DNA from 3 places in the Arthrobacter sp. StoSoilA2 genome. Region 3 is predicted to be linked to each of the others. Evidence: predicted binding sites of a transcription regulator. Region 3 holds the regulator's gene; each other region holds the start of a gene.
What was found. The regulator Rex, encoded in region 3, represses fermentation and respiration genes when NADH is low (regulators of the CRP and FNR family bind a similar motif). The targets are predictions, from matches to a motif close to CTTGTGAANNNNTTCACAAG.
Positions count from the first base shown of each region.

Region 1: LDN82_RS13410 (glyceraldehyde-3-phosphate dehydrogenase) is a predicted target of Rex. The motif match lies at 1,783-1,802, and genes of this name have one in related genera.
Region 2: ugpC (sn-glycerol-3-phosphate ABC transporter ATP-binding protein UgpC) is a predicted target of Rex. The motif match lies at 1,812-1,831, and genes of this name have one in related genera.

Region 1 covers NZ_AP024643.1:2,955,689-2,958,961, forward strand. Annotated here, with positions in the region: gene LDN82_RS13405 (hypothetical protein) at 1-4, opposite strand, end outside; gene LDN82_RS13410 (glyceraldehyde-3-phosphate dehydrogenase) at 76-1,527, opposite strand; RNA gene rnpB (RNase P RNA component class A) at 1,850-2,241, opposite strand; gene LDN82_RS13420 (peroxide stress protein YaaA) at 2,299-3,063, shown strand; gene LDN82_RS13425 (C4-type zinc ribbon domain-containing protein) at 3,084-3,273, opposite strand, start outside.
Region 2 covers NZ_AP024643.1:976,527-979,799, forward strand. Annotated here, with positions in the region: gene LDN82_RS04605 (beta-N-acetylhexosaminidase) at 1-410, opposite strand, end outside; gene ugpC (sn-glycerol-3-phosphate ABC transporter ATP-binding protein UgpC) at 559-1,641, opposite strand; gene otsB (trehalose-phosphatase) at 1,868-2,671, opposite strand; gene LDN82_RS04620 (trehalose-6-phosphate synthase) at 2,661-3,273, opposite strand, start outside.
Region 3 covers NZ_AP024643.1:3,936,468-3,939,740, forward strand. Annotated here, with positions in the region: gene LDN82_RS17870 (hypothetical protein) at 1-250, shown strand, start outside; gene LDN82_RS17875 (hypothetical protein) at 514-1,389, shown strand; gene LDN82_RS17880 (redox-sensing transcriptional repressor Rex) at 1,432-2,139, opposite strand; gene LDN82_RS17885 (glutaredoxin family protein) at 2,223-2,477, opposite strand; gene LDN82_RS17890 (HAD-IB family hydrolase) at 2,611-3,273, shown strand, end outside.

The sequences.
Region 1 (3,273 bases), 980 kb from region 3:
CCATAAACCCATTTTGGTCAGGTTTCCCGGCTGATACCAGTAACACAGCCGGGAAACCCGTGAATACTTCCCGGCTTAGGCGTTCGCTGCCTCAAGCACTGCAATAGGCGCCACGATGTCGCGGGCAGGGAAGGACGGCGGGTTGACGCCGGCCATTTCCTCCATGACACGGACAACCTGGCAGGAGTAGCCGAATTCGTTGTCGTACCAAACGTAGAGCACGAGGTTCTTGTCATTGGAAATAGTGGCCAGACCATCAACGATGCCTGCGCGGCGGGACCCAACGAAGTCGGTGGAGACAACGTCCGGGGAGTCGATGTAGTCGATCTGCTTGCGCAACGGTGAGTGCAGCGACATTTCGCGGAGGTAGTCGTTGACCTCATCGCGTGTGGTGCCCTTGGCGAGGTTGAGGTTCAGGATCGCCATGGAAACATCCGGGGTAGGTACGCGGATGGCGTTACCGGTGAGCTTGCCCTGAAGTTCCGGAAGCGCCTTGGCAACAGCCTTGGCTGCCCCTGTCTCCGTGATGACCATGTTCAGTGCTGCCGAGCGGCCGCGGCGATCTCCCTTGTGGAAGTTGTCGATCAGGTTTTGGTCGTTCGTGAACGAGTGCACCGTCTCAACGTGGCCGTGGATGATACCGAATTTGTCGTTGATGGCCTTCAGTACCGGGGTAATGGCGTTGGTCGTGCACGACGCGGCCGTGACGATCTTGTCGTCATCGGAAATGTCGGACTGGTTGATTCCGTGGACGATGTTCTTCAGGTCGCCCTTGCCCGGAGCCGTCAGCAGGACGCGCGAAACACCCTTGCTTTGCAGGTGCTGGGACAGGCCTTCCGCATCGCGCCAACGCCCGGTGTTGTCCACTACGAGGGCATCCTTGATGCCGTAGGCGGTGTAGTCCACGGTTGCGGGGTTGTCGGAGTAGATGACCTGGACCTGAACGCCGTTGGCGGTGATGGTGTTTGCTTCTTCGTCCACGCGGATAGTTCCCTCAAAGGAACCATGTACGGAGTCGCGGCGCAGGAGGCTGGCACGCTTGACGAGGTCGTTCTCGGCGCCCTTGCGGACAACGATGGCACGCAGCCGCAGGCCATGCCCGCCACCGGCCTTTTCAATCAGGATGCGGGCCAGGAGGCGGCCGATGCGCCCAAAGCCGTACAGCACGACGTCGGTGCTGGTGCGGTCATCAGCGCCACGCTTTCCGACGATTTCCGCGAGCTCGGCCCGCAGGAAGTCATCCAACGAGGTGCCGTGGCCCTCGACGCGGAACTTCTCCGTGAGACGGGCAATGTCGATTGCAGCCGCACCGAGTTCCAGCTCGGCAAGAGCGTTCAACAGGGGTGCGGTTTCTTCGAGCAGGAGCTCGGTGTTGCTCATCCGGCGCGCAAAGCGGTGGGCCTTCAGGATGTTCATGGTCGACTTGTTGATCAGGCTCCGGCCGTGGATGCTCGTGACCACGTTGTTTTCCCGGTACAACCGGCCGATCACCGGAATCATGGCCTCGGCGAGAGCCTCCCGGCCCATCCACTTATCAAGACAAGAATCTGACGTCTGGCTCACAGAACTACCTTCCTTGGGTCAACCACATACGTCCTCGTATGCAGATGGCGGCCGCCCGGAGTAATCCTGCGGCACGAGCACTGGACGGGCTTCGGTCCACCCACAGCGCCTTGAACGATTGCAAAGAAAAGACCGCCGGCTGCGAACGCAGTCCCGGCGGCAGAACATCTACGTTCATAACAAGTCTAAGGCGGAAGGGCGCCCTCTTGGGCGCCCGGGGGCGTGAAATCACTCACATGGCAGTCACAATGGACATCACATGCCTGGGACCTCAGTGGCAAATATGTGGATGGGTTGACCGATACGCCGGGTTCTGTCATCCCTTGCCGTTGCCGGCAAAGGAGTGGCGGCCATCCATCTACGAACGCCGTTGCCGGCGCCCTCCAGCAGCCTACCCGGACACTCGGGCGAGCAGCCCTCAAACGTGCCCTGTCTGGCCTTGCTCCGGGTGGGGTTTACCTAGCCTCCCCGGTCACCCAGGGAGCTGGTGGTCTCTTACACCACCGTTTCACCCTTACCTGCCGCATGTTGATGCAAGCATCAGCACGCGCAGGCGGTCTGTTTTCTGTGGCACTGGCCTGCGGGTTACCCCGAGTGGGCGTTACCCACCACCCTGCTCTGCGGAGCCCGGACGTTCCTCGAGCCACTTGCGTGACGCGCGACCGCCTGGTCAACCCATCCGCCGTACAGTCTACCGGCGTCGAGGGTTGCCCCGGTCCCCGGTAATATCGTCTGGTGCTGATTCTGCTGCCGCCTTCCGAAGGCAAGACCCCCGCCGTCAAAGGTCCCGCCGTCGAATGGGAGTCGCTCAGCTTTCCGGAGCTGAACCCGTACCGCGCGAAGGTCCTGGAATCGTTGGGCACCGTCAGCGCCCACGAGGACGCGCTGGCACTGCTGGGCGTAGGTGCCTCGCTGAAGGACGACGTCGAACGTAATACCCGGCTGCACGCGGAACCGGCGGCCCCGGCCCATCAGGTCTACTCAGGAGTCCTGTATGACGCGCTCGGCTTCAAGTCCATGACGCCGGCCCAACGACGCAAGGCAACCGAAACGATTTTGGTGGTTTCGGCACTGTGGGGCGTTATCGGTTTTGGTGACCAGGTGCCGGCTTACCGGCTGTCCATGGGAACCGCACTGCCCGACGTCGGACGCCTCGCCTCCTTCTGGAAGCCGAACCTGAATGCGGCCCTCGCCAAACGGGCTGAAGGAGAGCTGCTGGTTGATTGCCGTTCCAGCACGTATGCAGCTGCGTGGGCTCCCCCGGCAGCGCAGACCGTCACGGTGAATGTATTCAACGAGGCAAACGGCAAGCGCACGGTGGTCAGCCACTTCGCCAAACACACCCGTGGCGAGTTTGCCAGGCATCTGCTGACCAGGCGCGGCAAGGCCGCTGCCACGCCCGATCAACTGCTGAAGGCCGCCAAGGAAGTCTGGGCAGCGGAACTTGTTCCCGGGACGGCCCGCAAGCCGCATGCCCTCAATATCATTCTGGGCAGTTAGGTCAGTTCCGCTCGGCTAGGTCAGTTCCACTCGGCCGAACGGACCAGGATGCATCCGGAATCAGGGCAAAAGACGATGTCGTCGTCAGCCGCAGCCTTGACTTCAGCGAGGTCGCCGGGGCTGAGCATCATCCCTGAACCTTCCGATTTACCGTGGAAGAGCCTGGCGGCACCGACGCCGCGCTTGGCTATGGTCTTCTCATAGACTGCA
Region 2 (3,273 bases), 2.0 Mb from region 3:
TCGTACGAATCCGTGCTGTTCGAATCCGTGTTGTTCGTATCGTCCGCACCGGTGAGGGAGTGTTCAATAGCAGGCGGGAACAACTGGCGGAGCGTTTGGACTGCGTTGAAGAGGCCAGCGGGGGTTGTTGCCGCGAGGCGTGCACCGGCATCGGTGACAGTCAGCTGATAAGCTTCCGGACCGCCGTCGAGCGTTTCCACGAACTCCAGGGCGATGTCTCCGGCGTCGGCTGTCCCGACGACGGGAAGAGCGAAACCTGTGCCGCGGCGAAGCAGCACCGCCAGCTGCTCCGCGACCGGGACGGCTGCCTCGCTTGCCGCGATCCGGGCCGTAGGGGCAAGCGTGAAGCCCTGACCGTCCGATGGCGCGACGTGTACGGGCCGGGGGATCAGGTTGTCCGTGGTGTTCATGCCGTTCTTTCTGCGGAAAGGTTAACGCGAGAGCGGCCCGACCGGAAGGGGTCGGGCCGCTGTCACAGTGCGGATACTTCTGGTGGCTGGGCCCACGCCGGCAGGGTTCCCTGGCCGAAGCGGAGCGAGGTTAGGGTGCCGGTGGGGATTAGTCGCCCAGGCGCAGGCCTGTCTTGGTGTCGAACAGGTGCACGTGGCCGGACTGCGGACGAACGAAGATGGACTCGCCCTTCATCGGGGGGCGGCGGCCGTCAACGCGGGCAACGATGTCGTGGCTCTTGCCATCCAGGATGGTGTGGCCGTAGACATAGGCATCGGCGCCGAGTTCTTCGACGACGTCAACCTCAACCTGAAGGCCTTCGCCGTTGCCGACCGTCTCGAGGTCTTCCGGACGTGAACCAACAGTAACCGTCTGTCCGTGTGCCTCTTCGAGGACGTCGCGCTTGACCGGGTAAACCGTGCCACCGAACTGGACGCCGCCGTCGACGACCGGCAGTTCCAGCAGGTTCATGGCGGGGGAGCCGATGAAGCCTGCAACGAAGACGTTCTGCGGGCGGTCGTAAAGGTTGCGCGGGGTGTCAACCTGCTGGAGCAGGCCGTCCTTGAGGACTGCGACGCGGTCACCCATGGTCATTGCCTCGACTTGGTCGTGCGTCACGTAAACCGTGGTGACGCCGAGGCGGCGGGTCAGGGACGCGATCTGCGTACGGGTCTGGACACGGAGCTTGGCGTCAAGGTTGGAAAGGGGCTCGTCCATGAGGAAGACCTGGGGATTACGGACGATTGCACGGCCCATGGCAACACGCTGGCGCTGACCACCGGAGAGTGCCTTCGGCTTGCGGTCCAGGTACTGCTCGAGGTCAAGAAGCTTGGCGGCTTCGCGAACACGCTCGGCGCGCTCTTCCTTGGAGACGCCTGCAATCTTCAGCGCGAAGCCCATGTTGTCCGCAACAGTCATGTGCGGGTAGAGAGCGTAGTTCTGGAAGACCATTGCGATGTCGCGGTCCTTCGGCGGAACATCCGTGACGTCGCGGTCACCGATCAGAATGCGGCCGGCGTTCACATCCTCGAGACCTGCGAGCATGCGCAGGGAGGTGGACTTACCGCAACCGGAGGGTCCAACGAGGACCAGGAATTCGCCATCTGCGATGTCGATGTTGAGTTTGTCGACGGCGGGCTTGTCTGTGCCCGGGTACAGACGCGTAGCGTTATCAAAAGTAACTGTAGCCACAGTTATCAATCCCTTCACCGGCAGGTACGTGCCGGACGATCCGTTGTGAATGGTTCATTTTCTTCAGTTGAACTCCCCGGCCATTGGCCGGGGAGGATCGTGTGACGTCGCACGGTACTGTGCGTCACATCACGTTCAAGAGTATGTCAGACTTTTGGATTTACTGCGCAAATGTTACGAACGTCACATGTGACGTTGGTCCCGCTCATGCTTTCCAGTGACGGGCTCATGCTTGCGCAGTGACTCGGCGGCGCTCCCGCAGGAGTGCTTCCAGCAGTTCCGCAACCTGCACCGGGGCTTCCACCCGGTACTCGGCCTGGGTGAAATCCAAGCCCACCTTGATGCCGACGTCGTCGCCCATCAGCCGGCCCAAGGCATCCTCATCGGTCACATCGTCGCCGGCGAACAGAATGGCCGTGGCGCCGGTCGCTTGACGGAGGAACTCCACTGCCTCGCCCTTGGAAGCCTTGACAACGGAGGTCTCCAGCACGCGTTTGCCCGTCTTTACGTACACGCCAGGATGTTCGCGCAGAACCCGCATGGCGGCCTCGACTGCATCTTCCGCAACGTCGTCGTCGGCAAGCCGTGTGTGAAGGACGACTCCGGCGGGTTTGTCCTCGAGCAACGTCCCTGGCGCGATATCGACGATGCCGGCCAGGACGTCGCGTACCGAAGCGAGCCGTGCACGTTGTTCATCATCCAACTCCAGGCCCACGGACCCTTCGCCCAGCCATACCTCCGCGCCGTGGCTGCCAATCAGCAACGTGTTCACAGGAGGCGAGGCGACCAGGCGCAAACTGTCCAGGGCGCGCCCGGAGATGAGTGCCGTCGTCGTGCGCGGCAGTTCAGCCAGGGCTTCCAAAGCCGCAGCCGATCGCGGAAGGGGCCGGGCGTCACCAGCATGGTCCACGATTGGGGAGAGGGTGCCGTCGAAATCCAAGGCCACCAGGAGTTGGTCCGTGCCAGCGATACGCCGGATGGCGTCCAATAGTTCCGGGGACAAAGACAGGGGCGTCTGCTCAGCTGTCATCGCGCACCACCTTCTCCTCGAGGGCGGCCAGGAACTCCGCCGACCAATGATCGACGTCGTGGTCCAGGATCTGCTTCCGCATCAGCTTCATGCGGCGGCGGGCTTCCTTGGGGGAGAGGTTAACGGCCCGGAGAATGGCCGATTTAAGGCCATCGATGTCGTGCGGGTTGATCAGCAGCGCCTGCTTCAATTGGTCGGCAGCGCCGGCGAACTCACTCAGGACCAGCGCGCCGTCGTCCTCGGAACGGGCCGTCACGTATTCCTTGGCCACCAGGTTCATGCCGTCGCGCAGCGCCGTCACCAGCATGACGTCCGCGGCGAGGTACAGCGCCACCATTTCCTCAACGGGGTAGCTGTGGTGCAGGTAGCGGACTGCTGTGTTCTGGATGGTGTCGTAGGTGCCATTGATATGGCCGACGGTGCCCTCGATTTCTTCGCGCAGAAGCCGGTACTGCTCCACGCGTTCCCGGCTGGGGCTCGCTACCTGTATCAGGGTGGCGTCCTCCACCTTGATGCTGCCCTCACGCAGGAGTTCCTCGAAGGCCTTCAGGCGGTGGCCGATGCCCTTGGTGTAGTCCAGGCGGTCCACGCCAAGAAGGATG
Region 3 (3,273 bases):
TGCTGTTGCAGCCGCCCAGATAGTCCTTGCCATGAAGATGAAGGAAGGCAAGGAATGGGCACGCCTCGCCCTCACCGTCCTTGCCGCAGTTTCCCTGTTGCTCGCCATCTTCGGCTCCATCAACGCCGGCGGACCCGGTGCAGGCCTGGGTGGCAACTGGTTCGGTTTCCTGGTCAGCGCGGTGGCCGTTGTACTGATGTGGCTGCCGAACTCGCAGCTGTGGTTCAAGGCAGTAAAGGGCGCCGTCTAACCTGCCTGAAGTACCGCCGTCGGGCGCTCATCCAAGCCGCCCTGACAGGTGCACAAGGCCGTGGTGGTCCATTCGACCACCACGGCCTTCATCATGAAGGCGTACGCCATCGTGATGATTTCATCTGAAGCAGGAAATTCCTGCGTGTGATCAACCGCAGCACCGGACCCCGGAGGTACGGTGGAAGCAGAACCAGGCTGGGGGCAGGGTCTTTTTGCTGATCCCGGCAGCCGTACCAGCAGTCGAACAAGCAAAGGAATGCCATGAGCAACCCTCCATACCCGCCGTCCAACGCCGGGGACGCCAAACCGGGCGATCCCAACACAGGTGATAACAAGGGCGACGCCAACAAGCCTGAGCAGCCGGGCCAGCCATCCATGCCACAGTACGGTCAGCCGTCGGCACCGCAGTACGGCCAGCAGACTCCCCAATATGGTCAGCAGCCGAGCGCTCCGCAGTACGGTCAGCAGTCCCCGGCTGCTCCCCAATATGGCCAACCCCCGGCTCCCCAATATGGTCAGCAGGCTCCCCAGTTTGGTCAGCAGTCGCCGCAGTTTGGCCAGCAGTCGCCGTACGGCCAGCAGCCGTCTCCCTACGGTCAGCAGGCCCCGCAATACGGGCAGGACACCAACTGGCCCAGCCAGCAGCCAGGGCCTGCTACGGTTCCCCCGCTGGTCAACATCTCCTTCTGGATGATCATCGCAGCGGGCATCCTGTCCGCCATCAGCTCGCTGATCCTGGCCACCACCGGCTCGGATGCCTTCATCAACTCGATGATCCAGCAGGCTGCACAGCAGGGCACTGAATTCCCGGAAGGCTCCCTGGAAGGCATGCGTGGCGGTATCGTCGTTGCCGCCATCATTGGGGCCATCGTGTCCCTGGGCCTCTACGCCTTGGTTGCATTCCCGGTCCGCAAGGGCAAGAACTGGGCCAGGATCCTGGGCACCGTCTTCGCGGCGATCTCCGTCCTCGGCCTCGCCGGACTGTTCCAGTTCGGTGCTACGTATGGCATCCTGCAGCTCTTGGTGATCCTGCTGGGAGTGGCCGCAATCGTCCTGCTGTACCTGCCGGCGTCGGCTCCCTATTTCCGTAAGCCGCAGCCTTTCGCCAACCCTTACCAGAACCCGTACGGCCGCTAAACCACGGCAGTTCGTTCCACAGCGGGCGCGGACCCGGAAAGGCTAGACAGCCTGACCCGGTGTCTGCGCCCGTTGTGCGTGGTACGCCAGGATCTGCAGCTCGGTGGCCATATCCACCTTGCGGAGGTTCACGTGCGGCGGAACCTGCAGGAGAACCGGAGCAAAGCTCAGGATGCTCCGGATTCCGGCAGCGATGACGCGATCACAGACTTCCTGGGCCACTGTGGCGGGCAATGCCAGCACCACCATGTTGGTGTGGGTGCGTTCCAGGACACGTTCAAGTTCCGCTGAATCGCTGACCCGCAACCAACCCACCTCGTTGCCGATCACCATGGGGTCTGCGTCGAAGATAGCCACGACGTCGAATCCCCGGGACTCGAAGCCGCCATACCGCGCCAGCGCCTTGCCGAGGTTACCGGCACCGACAATTGCGACCTTCCAGTCGTGCGTCAGGCCCAGGGCTGCAGCAATGTGACGGCTCAGGTACTGGACTTCGTAGCCCACCCCGCGGGTCCCGTACGAGCCCACGTAGGAGAGGTCCTTGCGGAGCGTGGAGGAGCTGACGCCTGAAGCCTCGGCCAACGCGTCCGATGACACACGTTCCACGCCTTCTGCCAGGAGCGAGTTGAGCGCGCGCAAATAGAGAGTCATCCGGGCCACAGCCGCGGGCGGGATCTGCTTGGCGGCAGGTTCGTTGTCCCCGCTTGTTGCCCCCGGGGACGGTTCCAGCGCAGTCACGGTTTTCTCCATTGCGTCGCTTGTTGTTCCACTCTATGGCCCTTGGGCGGACTCAACAAAAGCCGGTACTTCCGGGTAACAGAGTCCCGTGGTCCTCAGCCTTCGAGAACTTTTTTCAATGTACGTGTCAAGCGCTGCTCGTCGATCTTCCAAAAGTCGCGCTGGACCCCATCCACCAGCACCACTGGAATTTCCTCCGCGTAACGCTCCTGCAGTTCTGCCTTTCCGTCGATTGCCTGCTCGGTCCACTGGATGCCCAGTGCCGAGGTAACGCGCTCGACGGCGGCACGTGCCTCCGTGCACAGGTGGCAGTCAGCTTTGGTGAGGAGGACGACGTCGGGAATAGCCATGACACAACGGTAACCGCCCCAACGCTCTCTCACATCCACCCCCTCCCCGGCCATCCCTCTCTCACATCCACCCCGGCGGTCGCCCACCGTGCGCCCTCAACGCCGGGGCCGGGCGATTGACTAGACTCAAGGCATGCCCGACGAGAAGAACGCCGCCGTGGTCGCCGACGCCAAGGTGCCACAGCACACCGGCGAAGCCGCTTTCTTCGACGTCGACAACACCTTGATGAAGGGCGCGAGCCTCTTCCACGTGGCCCGCAAGATGTACGAACGCAAGGCATTCACCCTGTCCCAGGCGGCTGGCTTCGCGTGGAAGCAGTTCAAATTTGTCATGCGTGGCGAGAATATGGACGACGTCCATGCGGTGCGCGACTCGGCCCTGACTCTGGCTGCCGGGATAACCGTGGAGGACATCAAAGCCCTCGGCGAAGAAGTCTATGACGAAATGATCGAGTCACGGATCTGGCCCGGAACCAAGGCACTCGCGGAGCAGCACCTTCGTGTAGGCCGACGGGTGTGGTTAGTGACGGCCACCCCCATTGAGGTTGCCACAGTCATCTCCACAAGGCTCGGACTGACGGGCGCGCTGGGGACCGTGGGCGAGGTCCATGACGGAATGTATACCGGCAAGCTTGTGGGTGACATCCTGCACGGGCCGGCCAAGGCCATCGCCGTCCAACTCATAGCTGATCAAGAAGGCTTGGACTTGGAACACTGCTGGGCTTACAGCGACTCTGCCAATGACATCCCGCTGCTGACTATGGTGGGTCACCCCGTGGTGATCAACCCCGACTCC